2 regions of the Brucella sp. BE17 genome follow, and region 1 is predicted to be linked to the other one. Evidence: riboswitches for the same ligand, from Rfam matches in the RefSeq annotation. Region 1 holds a riboswitch; the other holds the start of a gene.

Region 1 (11,061 bases):
TCCACGCCCGCGTGTTTTCCGGCTCGTGGAAGACAATGCGGTTATCAACCGGCTCGGCTTCAACAATGAAGGGCATGAAGCGGTTTTCAAGCGCCTGTCCAATCGCGCAACCAGCGGTATTGTCGGTATAAATATCGGTGCCAACAAGGATAGCGAGGATCGCGTTGCCGATTACGTAGCGGGTATTCGCAAGTTCTACCAGCTTGCACGCTATTTTACCGTCAATGTTTCCTCGCCCAATACGCCGGGCCTCAGAAACCTTCAAGCACGTGAATCCTTACGCGAACTTTTAAGCCGAATTCGTGAAGCGCATCATGAGGAAGGCGGCAAATGCACACTCAAACGCCCGGTGTTTCTGAAGATCGCGCCTGATCTGGACGATGACGAGCTCGATGATATCGCAGCCGAAGCCGTCGCACAGAAACTTGACGGTATCATTGTGTCCAATACGACGCTTTCGCGTGCCGGGCTTAAAAGTCCGAAGCACCAGGAGGAAACGGGCGGCCTGTCCGGCACGCCGTTGTTCGAGCGCTCGACGGTCGTTCTGGCGCGTATGCGCGAACGCGTCGGGGCTGACATGCCACTGATCGGCGCGGGTGGGATTGACAGCACTGACACTGCCCTGACCAAAATCAGGGCAGGTGCCGATCTTGTGCAGCTTTATACTGGTATGATCTATCGCGGCCCCGGCCTTGCCGGCGACATCCTGCGCGGACTGTCTGAAGCAGTAAAGCGCGAAGGGGTTGCTTCCATCGCAGAACTGCGCGACCGCGACACCAAGGACTGGGCATCGCGCGCACTTTCCAACTGATACAAAACGTTTTTTGTTGAGACAGCATTCCGAAAACCGTTTCGCGCTTTTCGGGATGCTTTTTGTCGCTCAATGCGCGGGAATGCGCGCAATGACCTTGATTTCGAAATCAAAACCGGCAAGCCAGTTGACGCCGACAGCCGTCCAGTTCGGATAGGGTTTTTCAGCGAATACACGGCTTTTCACGTCCATGATCGCTGGGAATTGCTTCTCAGGATCTGTGTGGAACGTCGTCACATCGACAATGTCATCAAAGGTGCAATCGGCGGCGGCCAACACGTTGCGCAGATTGGCGAAGGCCAGTTCGACCTGTGCGGCAAAATCCGGCTCGGGCGAACCGTCTTCTCGGCTACCAACCTGCCCTGAAACGAACAGCAGATCGCCAGAGCGAACGGCTGCGGAATAGCCATGCTGTTCGTAAAGCGCGTGCCGATTGGGTGGGAATACGGCCTCACGTGTCATGATGTATCCTTTCTTAGAGTTTTTCGGCTTTGCGGGCCTGTTACAAATTTGATATACGTAGCGTATGTTTAATTCACATACGCTGCGTATGTCAATGGGAAGAGGTTCATGCCCCCGAAACCCCGCGCTCAAACCATGCAGGAAAACCGGCGATTCCTGCTGGCGGCAGCTAGAAAAGCTTTTGCAGACAAAGGCTTTGCCGCATCCTCGATGGATGAGTTAACAGCTGAAGCGGGGCTGACGCGTGGCGCCCTCTACCACAATTTCGGTGACAAGAAGGGCTTGCTTGCCGCAGTCGTAGCGCAGATCGACGGCGAGATGGCAACACATGCAAGAAAGGCTGCCGCGCTTAAAGCGGATCCGTGGGAAGCCTTGATGACGGAAGCAGCGGTCTATATCGAGATGGCACTGGAACCGGAAGTGCAGCGCATTGTTCTGCTAGACGGTCCGGCCTTTTTGGGCGACCCTTCGCAATGGCCGAGCCAGAATGCCTGTCTTGAAATGACCCGTGAAGCCGTAGCAGGTCTGATTGCACAAGGGGTGCTGAAAACCCTTGATATAGACGCTGCCGCACGGCTTTTGAGTGGGGCTGCCTTCGATGCAGCGCTTTGGGTGGCTGCAAGCGACGATCCCAAATCAGCGCTTAAAAAATCTATCGATGTGTTCCGACACCTTGCATCAGGTCTTTTGGCGGAAAAATAGCCGCCATCAAGCAAGTTGCACTGAGCCAGAAAATCCGTACCATTGTCCTATGACACGAGACCAATTATCCGATCTTTATCGCCGCTATATCGAATGTCTCAACCGGCAGGACTGGGAACGACTTCACCAGTTCGTTCATGATGAAGTCGAGCACAACGGAAATGCTTTCGGTCTGAGCGGCTATCGCAAAATGCTGCAAAGCGATTTTCGCGCCATTCCCGATCTCAATTTCAAGGTCGACCTTCTGGTGTCCGATCCGCCGCGTGTTGCAAGCCGACTGCTGTTTGATTGCACGCCCAAAGGCATGCTGTTCGACCTGCCGATCAATGGCAAACGGGTGAAATTCTCTGAAAATGTCTTCTATGAATTTTCCAATAGACGCATTCGCAAAGTATGGTCAATCATCGACAAAACAGCCATCGCGCAGCAGCTTTAAAATTCAACGCCCCAGCATCATCGCCCAGTATATGCGCCTCGACTTGTCTTCGGGCGTTGCCCACGCAAGGCCGTAATGACCAAACGTCGGGTCGAGCATATTCTTGCGGTGGCCTGGCGACTTCATCCACGCATCGAAAACGGCTTGTGTATCCGGTTGCCCGGCAGCAACGTTTTCCGCAGCTGGTCCCCGGATGCCCGCCTTGCGCAGCCGCGCCACAAAACCATTGCCCCAGCCGACACTGTGACCGATCTTTCCAAAACTTGCCATGCGCCGCGCCTGATAAAGTGCTGCCTGTTCCAACCGCGTGTCCGTTGCCATCGGAGACAGTCCATTCGCCTTGCGAATGGCATTGAAAATAACTGTCGGGTCAGTTGTAAAAGTCCGGGCTCCCGCCGCCTGCGAAAGCTCCAACGGCAGCGTCACATAAGCCATAGCGCCGCCCGCCAATACCAGAAACCGACGACGGGAAAGCATAGAATAATCTGTTTTCATGGCGTGAGCGTATCTGCGTTTTGATGTTGCGTTACTTACGGTAACTCAGGATACGGAGCAGAATAAAGGCGGGAATGACCACCGCCGCGCCTAAAATGAGATAGTCAACAAAGCCCGAGATTGCCGAAAAACCCATGTTCCACAAGCGCAGGAAGAAATCGCGAATGCCATAAAAAATGTCATAGGGCGTCCAGTGAAAAGCGCTCATGACCACACCAACAACGAGCGAGATCAGCACCAGCTTGACAATAACGCGTGCTGGCGTATCGCCCAGAAAACGGTTCACACCATCGGCCATGCAAGTCTCTCCCGACTCTCAAATTCACGTGTATTCGCGCAAGACATAAGCTGCCAGCGCTCTATTCGCAAGTTTAAGCCTTAGCGCTGCCTGCGATAATCGCGCGGTGCTTTTTGCTTCTGGCGAGAAAACGAGCGGTTCATGCTACGCGTATCGGTAAAGCCACAGGCCACCGCCACTTCCAGCAGTGAGAGTGTGCTTTCCGCAAGCAGCTCCTTTGCTTTTCTCACTCGCAATTCCTCACGCACTTCGAATGCCGTCCGATCGAGCGCCGTGCGAAAAGCACGCTCCATCTGCCGCACGGAAATGCCTAATCTGCGCGCCACGTCGATCATCGCGACCGGCTCTTCCAGCGTTTCCTCGAAAATACGGATCGCCTTGCGGATCAATGGCGAGCGCACGCCGTTGAAACTGAGTGCGGGCTGCTCGGATCGCACCAGTTCATAAGGGATCAACAAGATCGATGCGCTCTTGCGTGCCAATTCCTCAGAAATCTCGTTCTGGATGATCGAGAGCGCAAGCGACGCCGCGCCCAGACCACCGGCGCACGTATAATGCCGCCCGCTTTTATGAAAAAGGCTGGTCGTGTCAGCGGTGTGGCCGTCAAAAAGTTCGAGGAAGTCATCGCGGTGAAACCAGCTCACGCAGCAGTTGCGATCATCGAGCAGGCCGCCCTCGGCCAGCAGAAAAGCCGCAGTGCATAGGCCCACGACCGTCTGGCCGCGCTTGTCGGCGCGCTTGATGAGGTCGACCAGCGCCTGCTGGCGCGGGCGATATTGCGCAATTAAACCGCCGACCACCGCCACATAATCGCATTCATCGAGTTCGCCGATAGGCACGGTCGGTTCGATCACCATGCCGGAGCTGGAGGTGACGGGATTGCCAGAAAGAGTACAGATTTTCCATGCGCAGCGAATCTGGCGGCTTTTGTCGCGATCATCGGCTGCAAGGCGAAAAGGATCAAGAAACAGGCTTAGCGCGGTCAGTGTAAAGCCTGGCAGCGCGATAATACCAACCGATAGCCGACGTTTTTGATTATCCGCTTCGCGTTCGTGTTCTGGACTCACCAAAGCTCTCCTCCACTTTTGTTATATCTGCGCGGAGGGAGCCGATCCAGTCAACGAAAATGCTTGGAGAGCTTCAATTGCTGCGCCTGATAATTGGAACCAAGATCAATGCCATAGAGCGCCTTGGGGCGATTGAGCATATGTTCGTATATGAGTCTGCCGACAATCTGGCCATGTTCAAGAATGAACGGCACTTCGTGGCTTCTGACTTCCAGCACCGCACGGCTGCCGGTGCCGCCTGCAGCGCTGTGGCCGAAACCGGGATCGAAGAAACCGGCATAATGCACGCGAAACTCACCGACCAGCGGGTCGAAGGGCGTCATCTCAGCGGCATAAAGCGGGGGCACATGCACCGCCTCACGCGAAACCAGAATGTAGAATTCGTCCGGGTCGAGCACCAGTTCGCGTGCACCGCGATCATAGATCGGCTCCCAGAAATCAAGCACGTCATGCGCACCGCGTTTGTCGACATCGACCACGCCGGTGTGATGCTTGCCGCGATAGCCGATCAGCTTGTCCTGCCCCCCAGAAATATTGCCAGCAAGATCAACTGAAAGTGCAATGCCGCCGCCCGAAATATTAGGCTGCTCAGAAGCAACCAGTGTTTCGGCTTCATGCAATGCCCCAAGTTCAGCCTCGTCCAATTGCGCGCGACCTTGACGGAAGCGTATCTGCGACAGCCGTGATCCTGCGCGCGCAACGATGGGGAAAGTCCGCGGGCTGACCTCAAGATAAAGCGGGCCGTTATAGCCCGCCGGCACCTTGTCGAATTCCTGCGCACCATCGACAATCACGCGTGTGAATATGTCGAGCCGCCCGGTTGAGCTTTTCGGGTTGGCGGATGCGGACAGGTCGGGTGCAAGCGCAAGACTTTCCAACAGCGGCACGATATAGACACAACCCGTTTCGAGCACCGCACCGGCGCTCAGATCAATTTCGTGCAGTTTAAGACGTTCAAGCTTATCAATGACCGGGGTGCCGGGACCGGGCATGAAAGAGGCACGCACGCGATAGGCTTTTGTGCCGAGCCGGAGATCAAGGCTCGCGGGCTGTATCTGGTCCGCATCGAGCGGTCGGGCTGTTTTGAGCAAACCGCTTTCAAAGAGGGCTGCAATATCCGCATCCGCCAGAATTCCCGCTTCTCTTTGCGTCATCGACCCGCCACTCCATCACATAGGTATTTCTTGATGAAGACCATTGACCGTTCACAGCCCCGCTGCCAAGCCTTGGACGGCACAGAAACGCGGTTTTCCGCAGGAATCGGCAGTTTTTAATGCGGCCATGCTCACGCTTTTCACGGAAACGCAACAATCCAGCATTGACGACCCTTTGCAACAGGCATAAGAAAAAACAGTTCCGTGGTGATTTGGCCGGCCGGCTTGCAGCCACGTTAAAGAATTCGCTAAAACAGGGCCGCGGTTCGATACCGGCCTTTTGCGCGTTCGCAAGGCCGGTTTTTTTTAAGCATTTCCAGCAAAAGTGCGTAAGCCTTTTGGGTAGGACAATGCGACGAAACGAAGAATGGCCGCCGAGATATGCAACTATCCCGGCCGACCAGCTTTTGACAGGTTGGAAAAATGACGACTGAGAATACCCGCAAATTTCGCCCTGCAACCCAGCTCGTGCATGCCGGATCGCTGCGCTCCAGTTTTGCCGAGATGTCAGAAGCTATGTTCCTGACACAGGGCTTCCTGTATCCAAATGCTGAAGCTGCGGAAGCGCGCTTCAAGGGTGAAAATCCGGGTTTCATCTATTCGCGTTATGCCAACCCGACCACAGATATGTTTGAAAAGCGCATGTGTGCGCTCGAAGACGCTGAAGAAGGTCGCGCCACGACATCAGGCATGGCAGCGGTGGCCGCGGCCATTCTGTGTCAGGTGCAGGCGGGCGATCATGTGATTTCCGCGCGCGCCGTTTTTGGCTCGTGTCGCTACATCGTCGAGACGCTTCTGCCCAGATACGGCGTTGAAATCTCGATTATCGATGGCTCTAAAGTCGAGAACTGGAAAGCGGCTGTTCGTCCCAATACCAAAGTGCTGTTTCTTGAAAGCCCATCAAACCCGACGTTGGAAGTCATCGACATTGCCGCCGTTGCCGACATTGCCAATGAAGCGGGTGCAAAACTCATCGTCGACAATGTTTTCGCCACACCACTTTACCAGAAGCCGCTAGAACTGGGCGCGCATATCGTCATCTATTCGACCACCAAGCATATTGATGGACAAGGGCGTTGCCTTGGCGGCATTGTTTTGTCGGATCGCGAATGGATCGAAGACACGTTTCAGGAGTATTATCGCCATACCGGCCCCGGCATGAGCCCTTTCAATGCATGGATCATGCTCAAAGGTCTTGAAACGCTGGCCGTGCGCGTGCGCCAGCAAACGCAGTCGGCACAAGCACTGGCCGATTATCTTGCAGGCAAGCCCGGCGTGAACAAGGTCATCTATCCGGGCCGGGCCGACCATCCGCAGGCCGATATTATCGCAAAGCAGATGAGTGGTGGTTCGACGCTGATCGCGCTTGAACTTGAAGGCGGAAAGGAAGCCGCGTTCAAATTCGAAAATGCGCTTCAGGTTTTCAGCATTTCCAACAATCTGGGCGATGCCAAGAGCCTGATCACCCATCCCTCCACCACCACGCACAAGAACCTTTCCGATGAGGCTAAGGCGGAGCTTGGCATTTCCGATGGCGTGCTGCGCGTTTCGGTCGGCCTGGAAGATACCGATGATCTGATCGAAGATGTCGAAGCAGCGCTCAAGGCCGCTCGCAGCTAGATCATTCTGTCCAAAATTGCTGTTGCACCATCCCGAAAGTTATTTCTAGACTTTCGGGATTTTTTCGACTGGAGATTGTGACCTTTTAGTTTCAATGCCTGAAAAGAACACCGTATCAGGTCAAACCGTACCACTTCTTTCCGTCCCGGCAGCAGCCTTACGTTGACCTCGTTCGCAACTTTGGCGATAGAGACGTCAGTCGACATGATACGAAGGCAAGGCAATGTACAGGGCGGTCACTTACGGCATCGAAGTCACGGTCGTACCGTTTTATCTCGAAGACGAGTCGGCACCAGAAGATAATCGCTATGTCTGGGGCTACCGGATTACCATTGCCAATAATTCATCGGAAACCATACAGGTTAAAGCGCGTTACTGGCAGATTACCGATGCCAATGGTCGTGTCGAGGAAGTGCGCGGGCGAGGCGTTGTCGGCGAACAACCGGTCCTCGAACCCGGCGACTCATTTCAATATTCTTCGGGCTGTCCTTTGACCACATCGTCTGGCGTGATGGTCGGGCGCTATGAGTTACACACCCCGCAGGGCAAAACATTCGAAGTCGAAATTCCGGCTTTCTCGCTCGATGTGCCGGAACAAAGACGCACGTTGAATTAAAAAAGGCGGTTCGCAGGAACCGCCTTTTTTTAATCCTCTTTTGCAAACGCTGCCGGATCGAAATCATAGCGCGTCGAGCAGAACTCGCATGTCACGACAATGCGCTCATCCTCGATGCTGTCCTTGATCTCCTCAGCGGTAAAACCGGACAAAACATCGGCGATCTTTTCAAGCGAGCACGAGCATTCATCAAGCACCGACACCGATTCATAAACCCGCACACCCCGCTCGTGGAACAGGCGATAAAGGAGCCGTTCGGACCCCACCTGCGGGTCCGTCAGTTCCGAGCTTTCAATGGTGCCCACCAGTGAGCGCGCCTCATCCCAGGCATCGTCCACCGGATGATGTGATGGATCGTTGTCGTCGCCGTCACCGCCCGGCAAATCGGGAATGCGCGCGCGCAATTGCGATTCCGGCAGGAACTGGATGATTAAACCGCCTGCCCGCCATTGCTCGACCGGTTTTCCGTCAGACCCACGCTCGATGAGCTTGGCGACGCTCAGCCTGAGATCGGTCGGGATCTGCTCAGACTGACGAAAATAGGTCGTGGCGATTTCTTCAAGCGTCGAGCCATCCAGGGCAACAATGCCCTGATAGCGCTGCATATAGGCGCCCTGATCCACAGTCAGTGCCAGTGTACCGCGCCCGAGCAATTCTTCGGGCTTGGTTTGGCCCGCAGCGACAGCCTCCTGCAAACGCTCGGCGTCGAAACGCGCATAGGCGCGCATCGAGCGCGGTGTGCGAAAATCGACCACCAGCATATCCACCGGCCCATCGGACTGGGTCTGGAAGATGAACTTGCCCTCGAATTTCAGCGACGTACCAAGCAGCACGGTCAGAACTGTTGCTTCCGCCAGAAGGCGAGCGACTTCTTCCGGGTAGTCGTGTCGCTTCAGAATGGCATCAATGCTGCCCCCAAGCTGAACCGCACGCCCGCGCACGTCGAGACCTTCCACCTGAAAAGGCACGACGGCATCGTCGCCCGCAAAATTGAAATCGCCCAGATTGATCTGGGCGGTTTCGGTTTCAAACTGTTCGCTGCCGCTCTTGTCAGCCACGTTTTTCTCCTTGCAGGCACCAGGCCAGAATAGCTTTCTGGGCGTGGAGCCTGTTTTCCGCTTCGTCGAAAACCACTGATTGCGGCCCGTCGATTACCTCATCTGTCACTTCCTCGCCGCGATGCGCGGGCAGGCAGTGCATGAAAAGCGCCCTTGGATCAGCCTTCGCCATCAAAGTCGCATTGACCTGATAGGGCATGAAGACATTATGACCACGCGCGCGGTCTTCTTGTCCCATGGAAACCCATGTGTCGGTCACGATGCAATCCACTCCCATCGCCGCCTTCTGCGGGTCGGTGGTGGACATGACGTGACCGCCATTGGCCTTAGCCCAGTCAATATAGTGCTGCTTCGGCTCGCTGCCTTCCGGCGTTGCGATATTGACATTGAAATCAAACCGCGCCGCAGCCTCCACGAGAGAATGGAGCACGTTGTTACCGTCCCCCATCCAGGCAAACGTCTTGCCCTCGATAAGCCCGCGATGTTCCTCATATGTAAGAACGTCAGCCATGATTTGACAAGGGTGGGTGTCGTCGGTCAGTGCATTGATGACCGGAACGGTCGCATGTTCGGCCAGCTCCAGCATACGGTCATGTGAGGTGGTGCGGATCATGATCGCATCGACATAGCGCGATAAAACCTTGGCCGTATCGGCGATGGTCTCGCTGCGGCCAAGCTGCATTTCAGATCCGGTCAGCATCAAGGTTTCACCCCCAAGCTGACGCATGCCGACATCGAACGACACACGCGTGCGTGTCGAGGGTTTTTCAAAGATCATCGCCAGCACCTTTCCTGCCAGCGGCTTGTCGCGCTCACCCGCTTTCAACCGCGCCTTGATAGCTTTGGCGTCCTCCATGATGGCGCGCAATTCCGATGCGGGAACCGTGGAAAGGTCGATGAAATGCTTGATAGAATTATTGGTCATGATTTTATGCCGTCTTGCTGCTCGGGTTTGCGACGGAAAGCCGTTCGACGGCAGTCTCGATGCGATTGAGGGCTTCACGCGCCTCTTCAGGCGTGGTGACAAGCGGCGGCAAAAGCCGCACGACATTGTCCCCGGCGCCAACGCTCAACAGATGCTCGTCACGCAACGCCTGAATGAGCATCGCATTGGGTACAACGCATTTGACACCGATCAGCAGGCCATGGGCACGGATTTCCCCAACCACATTGGGATAGCGGTCAGCAATCGAGGCAAGCCCCTGTTTAAGTACCAATGCGGTATCGCGTACCATCTCCATAAAGCCGTCGCTCAAAACGACATCCAGAACGGCGTTGCCAACTGCCATGGCCAGCGGATTACCGCCATAGGTGGTGCCATGCACACCGGCAGTCATGCCCTTGGCAGCCTCAGCCGTGGCAAGACAGGCGCCCATTGGAAAACCACCGCCGATGCCCTTAGCGACCGCCATGATGTCAGGGGTAACACCTGACCATTCATGCGCAAAAAACCTGCCCGTACGTCCGACACCGGTCTGCACCTCATCGAAAATCAGCAAAAGCCCTTCATCGTCGCAGATTTTGCGAATAAGACGCAAAAACTCTTCCGGGAAAGCGCGCAAGCCGCCCTCACCCTGAATGGGCTCAAGCAGGATTGCTGCCGTTTCATCGGTGATGGCGGCTCTAAGCGCTGCTTCATCGCCAAAGACCACCTGATCAAAACCCTCGACCTTGGGTCCAAAGCCTTCGAGATATTTTTCCTGCCCACCGGCAGCGATGGTCGCAAGCGTGCGGCCATGGAACGCGCCTTCAAAGGTGATGATGCGGAAACGCTCAGGATTGCCATCCATGTAATGATAACGCCGTGCGGTCTTGATCGCGCATTCAAGCGCTTCAGCGCCAGAATTGGTGAAAAAAACCTTGTCGGCAAATGTATTGTCGACAAGACGCTGGCCGAGTGTCTGCTGCCCTTGTATCTCATAGAGGTTCGACAGGTGCCAGAGCTTTCCCGCCTGCTCCTGCAAGGTTTCGACCAGATGCGGATGGGAATGGCCGAGCGAATTGACGGCAATGCCTGCAGCGAAATCGAGATAGCGTTCACCCGTCTCGGTGATCAGCCAGATGCCTTCCCCTCGCTCGAAGCGCAGGGCCGCACGATTATAAGTGTCGTAGAGCGGTTGCACGTTCGTCGCGTTGGTCGTTGCACTGGTCATTGCGCTCAGGCCTCCATAAGCCCTTCCAAAAGACTGCCGGTCCGGCCCATCCAGACCGCAAACAGCCAATATTGTCTCGATGTTCCAGCCTGCGATTGAAAACAGTTGCAGGTCCGGGACCGGTCGACTGTGGACATGGCCACACACTCTTCCGGCTGAAATAAAAAGCCGCCCTCGGGGCGGCATATT
Region 2 (11,061 bases), 900 kb from region 1:
CCGGGCCGGATTCGAACCAGCGACCAACCGGTTAACAGCCGGTTGCTCTACCACTGAGCTACCGGGGAACAGGTGCTCGTTGTGTCAGCGAGGTGGCGTATAGCAAAAGGATTTCGCCTTTGCAAAGGGCAAAATGACTTTTTTGCCAACTTTTTGAATTTGCCATACGAAACCCTATATTCCCTGTGATATTTATTCCTTCCGTTAGCTTGTCAGCAAAGAGAAAAAGGCCCGTGAACGAACCCCACCCGCAAATTCCGCCCCATAAAGCTATTTCGATTCTCGGGCGGAAAATTCCGATTCCCCAATCTGTCAGGATGCGACGTGTGCTCGGCGGCTCGCTGGTGGCCGGTGGCGCGCTCGGTTTTCTTCCTGTTCTGGGCTTCTGGATGCTGCCGCTTGGTCTAGTCGTCCTTTCCCACGATTCGCATCGCGTGCGACGCTGGCGCCGCAAAAGCGAGATTTATATCTGGCGCAAATGGGTGCGCCGCAACGCTTCTGCCACCGTCATCAAATAATGGGCAGCTACATCCCTTTGATAACGTCGGCCCACGATCACAGACCGACGTTATCACCGGGTACGGGCGTTACAAATATCGCCGCCATCCCCTAATTCATTTTACAGAATCGGCCCCTAATTCGGTTCAAGCTTTTTAGAGTGCGTTCTAAAGTGGTTTTTTTGCATGACAGGATCGTATTAAATTAAAGGTCTTTTCTGTGTCTTTGAGCTTGGCTTCGCCGGCGCAGTTCACCGGGCGTCAGATGCCGGTACTTACGCAGCGCCGTGGTCATGTGGCTCTGGCTGGAAAAGCCCAGAGAAGCGGCAATTTCACTCAGCGCCATGTCCGTTTCGCGCAGACAGCGCTCCACCTCATCGAGCCGCAGGCGCATCAGATACTGGTGCGGGGTGGAACCGAAACTTGCCCTGAAGCAGGTCGCGAAATGCCCCGCCGATATCCCGATCAGCGCCGCCATATCCGGAACCGACACCGGCTGACGGAAATTTTCCTTCAGATAAGCTTCAACCTGACGGCTGGCATAATTGCTCAGGCCAAACTGATGTCTATTGCCTCCGGTTGCCACCAGCGCATTGCGTGCCAGAATGCCCGTCAAAACCGTGCGGAAGGCATGGATATAGACCGTATTGACCTGTGAAGTGGCCTGTATCTCGCCCCAGAGGATTTGTGCAATTTGCAGGCATTGACGATTGGTAAAATAGATCGGGACCAGAGAATTATCCTCCGCCTCACCCTTGCTTTCGGCAAAAGACTCTTCGTCCAGCGTAACGCTCAGGTAGGGGGTACTTCGCGGCCATACGATACTGCAGGCAGAACCTGCCGGTATGACAAAAACCATGCCTGCGGGACAATTGATCGTTTCTTCCGCATTCACGCCCGGCTTCCACCGCACACCGCGCACCATCTCCAAGAGTATGATTGCTTTCGTCTCGGATGAAAGATAATTTCTTTCATCCGTTCCAGACAATTCATAGTCGATATACTGCCTTTCGTCGTCGTTTTGCGACATCAATGAAAGGGAATTCAATATAGAATTGCTCGATGAATCTGTAAAACTGCTGAAATTGCTTTTCATGACAATGCTCATTTTATCCTCAATCTGAAACCGGAAAAAAGAATAAATATCGGGAGCGTCATTCGTCGAAGCACACCTCGATCTCATATGGTTGAGATGAGGGCCCTCACCTTCTCTGCCCAAAGACTCCGCTGCCGAACCTGCTTCATTCAGACAGATCGTGCCCGGAATATTATGTTGCCAAGACTTTATCCCTCTCCCTCATGGATATGTTCGCCCTCATGTGAATTACAAAAGAACGATTACAACCTTTACGCGAAATTAATTATTTCGCAACCACTTTCTTGAAGTGACTTCGCAAGTTGATAAGGCATGTAATTCCCGTAAAGAAAAAGCCCGCCTCATGAGACGGGCTTTAGGACTGGGTGATGAGATTGCCTCAGAGCGGACGGGGATATTTGCGGTAGACATTCGCAATATCGGCAAGAACGTCGCTCGAGAGCGTCACTTCGTGCGAACGGATATTCGTCTGCAACTGCTCGGTTGTGGTGGCACCGATAATGACCGACGTTACAAAAGGACGGCTCAGCGAAAAGGCGATCGCCATCTGCGCTATATCGAGGTCGTGCTTTCCGGCCACGTCCAGATAAGCACGCACGACTGGCTCGGAATAGGCGTTATCGCGCCAGAGGCCGCCTCCCTGCACCGTAGCGCGCGATCCGGCGGGTATCTTTCCGTCAAGATACTTACCGGTCAGCACACCCGCAGCAAGAGTGGAATAAGGCAAAAGCCCGATATCCTCGCACAGTGAGACTTCGGCAAGATCAAGATCGAACTGGCGCTGCAAAAGCCCGTACTCATTCTGGATTGACGCCATGCGCGGCAAGTTATGCTCTTGCGCCAGACGCAACCATTGCATGGTTCCCCATGCAGTTTCGTTGGAAAGCCCGACATGACGGATTTTGCCTTCGCGAACCATATCGTCGAGACCGAGCAGAACATCGTGCATCTGCTCCCGCTCCGATGCCGCATCGGTCTTGGTGTAGTCGAGATCCCACCCCTGACCGAAATGATAATGTGGCCGCTGCGGCCAATGAATCTGATAGAGATCAATATAATCGGTCTGGAGCCGCATCAGGCTGCCCTCGACGGCCACACGCACACTGGCGCGGTCAGGACGTGTGCCGCCGCGTATCCATTCCTGACGCCCGCCTCCGGCGATCTTGCTGGCAATAATGACCTTGTCGCGGTTGCCTGACTTCTTGAACCAGGTGCCAATATAGGTCTCGGTCTTGCCAAAGCTTTCCGCACTCATCGGCACCGCATAGCTTTCGGCCGTATCGATGAAATTGATGCTCGAATCGAGAGCGATATCAAGCTGCTGATGTGCGTCAGCCTCGGTATTCTGCACGCCCCAGGTCATGGTTCCAAGGCAGATTTCGGTCACGGACAGGCCTGTGCGGCCAAGCTTATTCTTCTTCACAAGGTTTTTCCGGATTGATTGCTCCGCACGAGCGCGGAATTAAGAGGGGGAACCAAATCATAGCCGTGCGCCCTCGCCCCTGACAAGTCTGTCACGGAATATTCAATTATAAAAAATGTCGCATTTTATGAATAGAAAAACGCGCCGGTGAGACACCGGCGCGTTTTTATTGTTCAGCGCGTGATACAATCAATAAATGTCGAAATCGAAATATTTCTTCTGGATCGTGTCGTAAGTGCCATTCTCGCGAATTTTCTTGATCGCGGCATTAAACTGCTCACGCAAATCATCGTCACCCTTACGAAGCGCCACCGAAATCTCCGATTCGGAGCCGGGAATGTCGCCGAGCATCTTACAGCAATCCGCACCTGCCTTGTTCAACCACTCAATGACGAGAAACTTGTCGCCAGCGACCGCGTCGATACGGCCGCTTTCCAGATCGGCATTGGCTTCATCAGCCGTGGGGTAAAGCTTTACCTCCGCCCCCGCCTTGCCGTATACATCTTCGGCATAATTGCCCTGCACCGTTCCGGCCTGAGCACCAACGGTTTTGCCGTCGAAGGCGGAAGGTTCGAGCGCGGTGATATCGCTATCCTTCGGAACGACCACCGCCAGCGGCGTCGTGTAATAGCGCTCGCTGAAGGCAACCTGCTTTTCGCGCTCATCGGTAATGGCCATAGAGGCGATCACCGCATCGAACTTGTTGGCCTGAAGCCCCGGGATCATTCCGTCCCAGTCATTGGCGACAATGGTGCATTTGGCTTCCATCGCCTCGCAAAGCGCATTGGCAATATCAATGTCAAAACCGATCAGCTTGCCGTCCGGTGACATGTAATTGAACGGAGGATAGGCGCCCTCGCTGGCAATGCGGATTTCTTTCCACTCTTTTGCCTGTGCGCCTTGTACCGGCAACACGAGGACTGCGGAGGCGAGAGCGGCCAGCAATAGTGATTTAAGCATGATTTTCGTTTCATCCTCTTTCGGAAGTCGGTTGCGGGAACTTTTTGAAACCCGCCGATAGTTATTCATAATTCAGGCGACCATGCGCGCGCAATCATCTTCCTGTGCGTAGGCCTTGCCGAAACGGTTCGCCAGAAATACCGGCAGTGCAATATCCTCCTGACGGATAAAACCCTTCTGCGGCAGATCGCCGTTTGCCAGCATGTCGAGAACAGCACAGATTGCCGATGCGGTGGTGATCTGGATACCCGAGCGCATCATGGTGCCGACATTGCGTGCATAGACCTTGTTGGCATAGGTTTCCTGCACCAGTCGCCCGTTACGGGTGCCTGAGACCGTCACGAAAATCACAACGACATCCTGCAATGTGGTTGGCAGCGCATTTTCAAAAATATCCTTCAGCACATCACGGCGATGGCGCAGGCCAAGATCGTTCAGGAGCGCCTTCATAAGCGCAACATGGCCAGGATAGCGGATCGTGCGGTAATTGAGCGTGCGAACCTTCCCTTCCAACGTCTCGCAGAGCGTGCCAAGCCCGCCCGAGGTGTTAAACGCCTCGTAGGTTACACCGTCGAGCGAAAATTCCTCTCGTTCTTCCAATGCAGGCACTTCCGTTAGTGCGCCATCGACAATGGCTTCGCATGGCTCGATATACTCGTTGATGACGCCGTCCGTGCTCCATGTCAGATTATAATTCAATGCATTGGAAGGATATTGCGGCAAGGCACCGACACGCATGCGCACGCTGTCGAGCGTGTCGAAGCGTTTCGCAAGATCATAGGCAACGATTGAGATAAAGCCCGGTGCAAGACCGCATTGCGGAATGAAAGCGGTTTGCGCCTGCTTGGCCAGTTCCTTGACGCGCCGCGTGCTCGCCACATCTTCGGTGAGGTCGAGGTAATGGACGCCCGTTTTGGCGGCTGCTTCGGCAATAAGCGTGGTCAGATGGAACGGGGCCGCGCTTAACACTGCGAATTTGCCCGCATGCACAGTTTCAAGGGCGGCGGAATCCTCGATCTCAATGGCTTGGGTTTTAACCTCTGTGCCGATTTCCAACCCATCGAGCTGAGCCTTTGCGCGGTCAATGACCGTTACGGCATAATCTCCGCTGGATGCCAACAGATCGGCAATGGTTGAACCAATTTTCCCGGCCCCAACAACAACGATCTCTTTCATCTTCCTCATCCCTCTGAAAGCTGTTTTGATACGATAAGAATCGCATAAAGCCTTGCAAAAGGAAGGATATGAATTGACGATATGACGTTGTAACTTTACGCAAAACGACGTAATAAATATGCATTATGCCGACAAAAGCAGATCTCAGTCTGATTTCCCTGCTGCGTGAAAACGCACGCGCCTCCACAGCCGAACTGGCAAGGAAGCTCGGAGTCTCGCGCACGACCGTGCAAAGCCGCCTCGAAAAACTAGAAAGACAAGGCATTATTCAGGGTTACACGGTGCGCATAGCCCCCGCGTTCGAGCGCGATCTGGTGCGTGCGCATGTGCTGGTGACGGCGCTCCCGAAACTCTCGCCAAAAGTGGAAGCAGCCCTTCGCGAGATGATGGTGGTAAGGACGTTGCATTCGGTCAGCGGAAATTTCGACATGATCGTCATTGTTGAAGCGCCATCCATACAGGAACTGGACGCCATTCTCGACCGTATCGGCGCACTTGAAGGCGTGGAACGCACGATGTCATCCATCATCCTGTCCACACGCATCGAACGTTGATCTACTATCAGTCCGCTGAACTGCCTTCCCAACCGGCATAAAAGGCACCGGGCTGCTTTTCCATAAAGGTGGTGACCGTCTCGATTTCCGCTGGATCGATGGCGGTACTGACGAGTGTGGCAAGTATTTCCACCGTCTTCGCATCGCGGTGCGTGATGCGCACATCGCTGACCGGATAATTCGCATCCTCAAGCTTCTCGACAAGCAATTCGCGCAGCTCCTCGCCTTCATCATGGATCGCGATCACGCGCACCTCGTAGGTCTGTTCAGACTTTTGTTCGTCGATAGGAATACGATTGATAAGATTGACGAGCGGGCGCAAAAGCGTGTTGCCGAGCAGAATGAAGGCCGTCAGGAGAGCCGCTTCGGCCAGCATGTCGGTTCCCGCACACGCCCCCACCGCAGCCGAACACCAGAGCGTTGCAGCCGTATTGAGGCCGCGCACGTTCATGCCCTCCTTCATAATGACACCTGCGCCAAGAAAGCCGACGCCCGAGACCACATAGGCTATGACACGTACCGCTTCCACGCTGCCTGCGATGCGGCTTGCCAGATCGACGAAGGAGGCCGCCCCGATCGCCACCAGCGCATTGGTGCGTAAACCCGCCGTGCGCTGGCGATACTGACGCTCGGCACCGATCAGTGTTCCGAAAATGAAGGCTGCTGTCAAACAGACGACCGTATCGAGAAACGGAAAAAAATCAAAAGTTTTAAAAAATTGCACGGCAAAATTCCTTTTTTGCCAAAGCCATACAGAAATGTTTTAAAGTTGTGATGACAGATAAAAAAATGGCAGGCTGCCCGAATTATGACCGGGCAGCCTCGACAGATCAATAAAGAAGACGCGCGCGGATTGTGCCCGGAATTTCTCGGATCGCATTCAAAATATCGTCGCTCGCCTCGCCGACACCATCGGCTTCCATCACCAGATAACCGACTTCACCGTCGGTCTGGAGAAACTGGCTGGCGATGTTGATGCCGTAGCTGGAGAAGATATTCATCAGGCTGTTGAGGATACCAGGACGATTTTCGTGCACATGCATGAAACGCGTGCCGGTCGGGCGTGGCGGCAATTGCACCTGCGGGAAATTGACAGCGCCCACCGTTGAGCCGACATCGGAATATTCGATCAGCTTTCGGGTAACTTCAGTGCCGATACGCTCCTGCGCCTCTTCGGTGGAGCCACCGATATGCGGGGTCAAGATGACATTCTCCAAGCCTTGCAGTGGCGTGACGAACTTATCGCTGTTGGATGCGGGCTCGACCGGGAAAACGTCGATAGCAGCACCTGCGAGATGCCCTTCACGCAAAACCTGGGCCAGCGCTTCGAGATCGACCACATTGCCGCGCGCATTGTTGAGAAGAAAAGCGCCCTTCTTCATCTTGCGCAGCTTGGCTTCGGTGATGAGCTTCGATGTAGACTTGTTCGAAGGCACATGCAGGCTGACCACATCAGAGGTCTTGAGAAGATCGTCCAGGCTCGATGCGGGCTTCACATTGCCATATTGCAGCTTGTCGGACGTATCGAAGTAGCGCACCGTCATGCCGAGGCTTTCAGCGAGATTGCCGACCTGCGAGCCGATATTGCCGTAACCGACGATGCCGAGTGTCTTGCCACGCACTTCGCGGCTACCGGTTGCAGACTTGTCCCAGCCGCCTTCATGCGCCGAAACGGAACGAGGAAAAATACGACGCATCAGAATAATGATTTCACCGATCACCAGTTCGGCTACCGAACGCGTGTTGGAGAACGGCGCGTTGAAGACCGGAATGCCGCGCTTGCGTGCGGCCTTGAGATCGACCTGATTGGTGCCCACCGAGAAACAGCCAACGGCGATCAGGCGGTTGGCGGCTTCAAAAATCTCTTCCGTCAGCTGCGTACGCGAGCGAATACCTACGATATGCGCCGAGGCAATGGCTTCGATCAGTTCGGCTTTATCGAGCGCCTTCGGCAGATGGCGGACATTCGTATAGCCAATGGATTTGAAGTAATCGACAGCACTCTGGTTGATACCTTCGAGCAGAAGAACATTGATGCGGTCACGGGCGAAAGAAAGACGTTCAGTCATTTTCAGATTTCCAGGCTGGAACAGCAATTTTCGGTAGCGATATCAACATAGTAGCGTTGGTCGTCACCGCGATATTTCAGATACATGCGTTTGAAGAACAGCTGTCACCGATTCTTGTTTGCGGCTGCTTTAGCACCAGGGAACCGACGGGTACAGACGTCAAAGGGGGCACCCGCTGCCAAAAATGCCGGTTGTCGGCTTCTGTTGCGCAAATGTCGCGGGAAAGCAAGCGCATGGTGTCAAGCCGCCGCTTTCCCGATGTCCTCGATGGCATAAGGGGTCGACTGGTACATTTCGTTGATCCAGTTGCCGAACAACAGATGCGCATGGCTGCGCCAGCGGTTTTCCGGCGTTTTCGTCGGATCATCACCGGGGAAATAATGCGCAGGCACCCGTGCTTCCGGCTCGGCCTGAATATCACGAAAATACTCATCCGCAAGCGACGTCGTGTCATATTCGACGTGGTTGAACATATGCAGTGCACGGTGCTTGGGATCATCCAGCAGGCACAGGCCCGACTCAGCGCTTTCAACGAGTACGTTCATGCCGCTTTCTTGCGGAATGTCTTGTTTTCGCACTTCCGTCCAGCGCGATACGGGGATCGCGAAATCATCATTAAAACCGCGCAGGTAAGGCGAAGCAGGCGCGCGATTACGTTGACGAAAGACGCCGGAAATTTTTGCCGGCAGTTCATATTTTTTCATACCATGAAAATGATGCACAGCTGCCTGTGCCGACCAGCAGATATTCAGTGTGCGATGCACATTGGTCTGCGTCCAGTCGAACACGCGCTGCAATTCATCCCAATAGGTCACCTCCTCGAAGGCAAAACGCTCGACCGGCGCACCGGTAATGACGAAGCCGTCGAAACGTTCTTCGCGCACATCTTCCCATGGACGATAGAAAGACAGCATATGATCGGCGGGGGTGTGGCGCGCAACGTGATTGGTAATACGCACCAATGTGAGTTCCAATTGAAGCGGGGTTGCCCCCAGAAGACGCGCAATCTGCGTTTCAGTTGTCATCTTGTTGGGCATCAAATTGAGAAGACCGATGCGCAAGGGGCGTATGTCCTGACGCACGGCATCGGCCTCGCGCATGACCATGACGCCCTCGGCTTCGAGAACGGAGGTTGCGGGCAGATCGTCAGGAATTTTTATCGGCATTTCACATCAGTCCCTATTCTTCGTCCAAAAATTCTTGGCCGGGAAAGACGCTGAGTGGCTTCATCCGTTTATTTGCCGGGTCGGCCACATCCTCCCTTGCGAGAGTACCACCTTGCCCGGAACGGCAGGTTGGCGTTGGGCGCCTCCCCAACTCTTGATGTAATGCGCCACTTCATACGCAAATGCTGAAGCGATGGCAACAGATTTGCGCAATCGGGCCTAAGAGGGGAACAAATAAGCGTGATCCGCGTTCAGCATGAAAGGCCTGCAATCATTCAAACAGGCCATCAGGGAGGTTACAATGAGCAATATTCTGTTTTGGACGGCGCTAATTATAGCGCCCGTGTTGCTAGGCACTTTGTTCGCTTTATTGCGTAATTTCCATCATCACGAAGACATCTCAGCCGGACCGAGGGGTTAGTGGTTTGATTCCAACATTTGCATACCGTTACGCCACCCCTGAGAGCAAATGTTGAAACCTTGAATCCACTAGCCTTGCAAATCCGTATACCTCCTATTCTTATATGACGCTGGCTTCCTGTGACAGGCTATGACACTAATGTGTCCCAACAGCAGGAACGAAAAATGATGGAACCCAAAGTCGAGCATATTGTCGTCGTAGGGGCCGGCTTCGCGGGTCTGCAACTGATCCATGGACTGAAAGGCTCCGGCGTCAGAATCACCCTAATCGACCAGCGTAATCATCATCTCTTCCAGCCTCTCCTTTATCAGGTTGCGACGACAATATTGGCAACGTCGGAAATCGCATGGCCGATCCGCCATCTTTTCCGGGATCGCAAGGATGTCACCACGCTTTTGGGCGCGGTGTCCGGCGTTGATACAGCAAGCAAACACGTAAAGCTCGAAAACGGTGAAGAAATCCCGTTTGATATCCTCGTGCTCGCCACAGGTGCCCGACATGCCTATTTCGGCCATGATGAATGGGGAAAAGATGCGCCGGGCCTCAAAACGCTGGAAGATGCAACCACAATCCGCCGCCGCCTTTTGCTGGCTTTCGAGCGCGCCGAGCGGGAAACCGACCCAGCCAAAAAACAAGCATTATTGACCTTCGGCATCGTTGGCGGCGGACCAACCGGCGTCGAACTGGCTGGGATCATTTCCGAACTTGCAAAACGCACCATATGGCCGGAATTCCGCAACATAGACACCCGACAAACTCGCGTTCTTCTGCTTGAAGCAGGGCCGCGTCTATTGGCAGCTTTTCCGGAGAATCTTTCGGACTACGCGAAAGAGGAACTCGAAAAACTCGGCGTGGAGGTGCGTCTTGGCACACCGGTCAAGGATGTTTCGGCCGAAGGTCTGACGGTTGGTGACAAATTTATCGCATGCCATACCGCAGTGTGGGCTGCAGGTGTTGCCGCATCACCAGCCGCCCGATGGCTGGAAGCCGAAAGCGACAGGGCTGGGCGCGTCAAGGTTCTGCCCAATCTGGCCGTCCCCGGACATAATGATATTTTCGTCATCGGCGATACGGCGAACGTGGAAACGACGGATGGGAAACCTGTTCCCGGAATTGCTCCGGCTGCCAAACAGCAGGGAGCCTATATTGCCAAGGTCTTGCGCAGCCGTATCGAGGGAAAGAAAGCCCCTGCGCCGTTTCGTTATCGCCATCAGGGCAACCTTGCCATCATCGGTAAGAATGCTGCTGTCGTCGATATCGGTCGTATGAAGCTCAAAGGCAGAATGGCCTGGTGGTTCTGGGGCATTAGCCATATCTTTTTCCTGATCGGCACCCGCAGCCGTGCGGCTGTCGCATGGAGCTGGCTGTGGACCTATCTGTCAGGGCAGCATAGCGCACGGCTGATCACCCAGGGCAAAGACACGGAAGATCATAAATAAAACCACCCAGGTGCCACGCAACGGTGGCACCTGGAATTATGAATAATCAGGCTACCTTGCCGAGCATTCCGTGCGGATCAAGTACGAATTTCTTCGCTACCCCCTGATCAAAGCTTTCATAGCCCTGTGCCGCATCTTCCAGCGAAATTATCTCGGCATTGACGATATCGGCAATCGGCAGGCGGTCATGCAGGATTGCCTGCATCAATTGCCGATTGTATTTAAGCACCGGTGTCTGACCGGTATGGAAGGTCTGCGCC

What was found. Region 1 has a riboswitch for S-adenosylmethionine ahead of AAIB41_RS00265 (O-succinylhomoserine sulfhydrylase). Riboswitches for the same ligand answer to the same signal wherever they lie in the genome.
Positions count from the first base shown of each region.
Region 2: it holds a riboswitch for S-adenosylmethionine, as region 1 does, so the genes downstream of both, metA (homoserine O-succinyltransferase) here and AAIB41_RS00265 (O-succinylhomoserine sulfhydrylase) in region 1, are expected to answer to the same signal.

Region 1 covers NZ_CP154467.1:53,777-64,837, reverse strand. The annotation lists gene AAIB41_RS00305 (quinone-dependent dihydroorotate dehydrogenase) at 1-811, shown strand, start outside; gene AAIB41_RS00300 (RidA family protein) at 881-1,276, opposite strand; gene AAIB41_RS00295 (TetR/AcrR family transcriptional regulator) at 1,382-1,975, shown strand; gene AAIB41_RS00290 (ester cyclase) at 2,025-2,411, shown strand; gene AAIB41_RS00285 (CAP domain-containing protein) at 2,415-2,906, opposite strand; gene AAIB41_RS00280 (DUF6460 domain-containing protein) at 2,938-3,204, opposite strand; gene AAIB41_RS00275 (GlxA family transcriptional regulator) at 3,285-4,271, opposite strand; gene AAIB41_RS00270 (2'-deoxycytidine 5'-triphosphate deaminase) at 4,322-5,425, opposite strand; SAM riboswitch at 5,620-5,700, shown strand; gene AAIB41_RS00265 (O-succinylhomoserine sulfhydrylase) at 5,849-7,045, shown strand; gene apaG (Co2+/Mg2+ efflux protein ApaG) at 7,269-7,661, shown strand; gene AAIB41_RS00255 (Hsp33 family molecular chaperone) at 7,691-8,719, opposite strand; gene argF (ornithine carbamoyltransferase) at 8,712-9,647, opposite strand; gene AAIB41_RS00245 (aspartate aminotransferase family protein) at 9,649-10,872, opposite strand.
Region 2 covers NZ_CP154467.1:950,771-961,831, forward strand. The annotation lists tRNA gene AAIB41_RS04660 (tRNA-Asn) at 1-68, opposite strand, end outside; gene AAIB41_RS04665 (hypothetical protein) at 318-518, shown strand; gene AAIB41_RS04670 (AraC family transcriptional regulator) at 703-1,593, opposite strand; gene AAIB41_RS04675 (aldo/keto reductase) at 1,973-3,016, opposite strand; gene AAIB41_RS04680 (ABC transporter substrate-binding protein) at 3,206-3,976, opposite strand; gene AAIB41_RS04685 (saccharopine dehydrogenase family protein) at 4,049-5,152, opposite strand; gene AAIB41_RS04690 (Lrp/AsnC family transcriptional regulator) at 5,278-5,706, shown strand; gene AAIB41_RS04695 (MgtC/SapB family protein) at 5,714-6,430, opposite strand; gene serA (phosphoglycerate dehydrogenase) at 6,537-7,775, opposite strand; gene metA (homoserine O-succinyltransferase) at 8,015-8,941, opposite strand; SAM-I-IV-variant riboswitch at 9,000-9,107, opposite strand; gene AAIB41_RS04710 (NAD(P)/FAD-dependent oxidoreductase) at 9,527-10,801, shown strand; gene fdhA (formaldehyde dehydrogenase, glutathione-independent) at 10,848-11,061, opposite strand, start outside.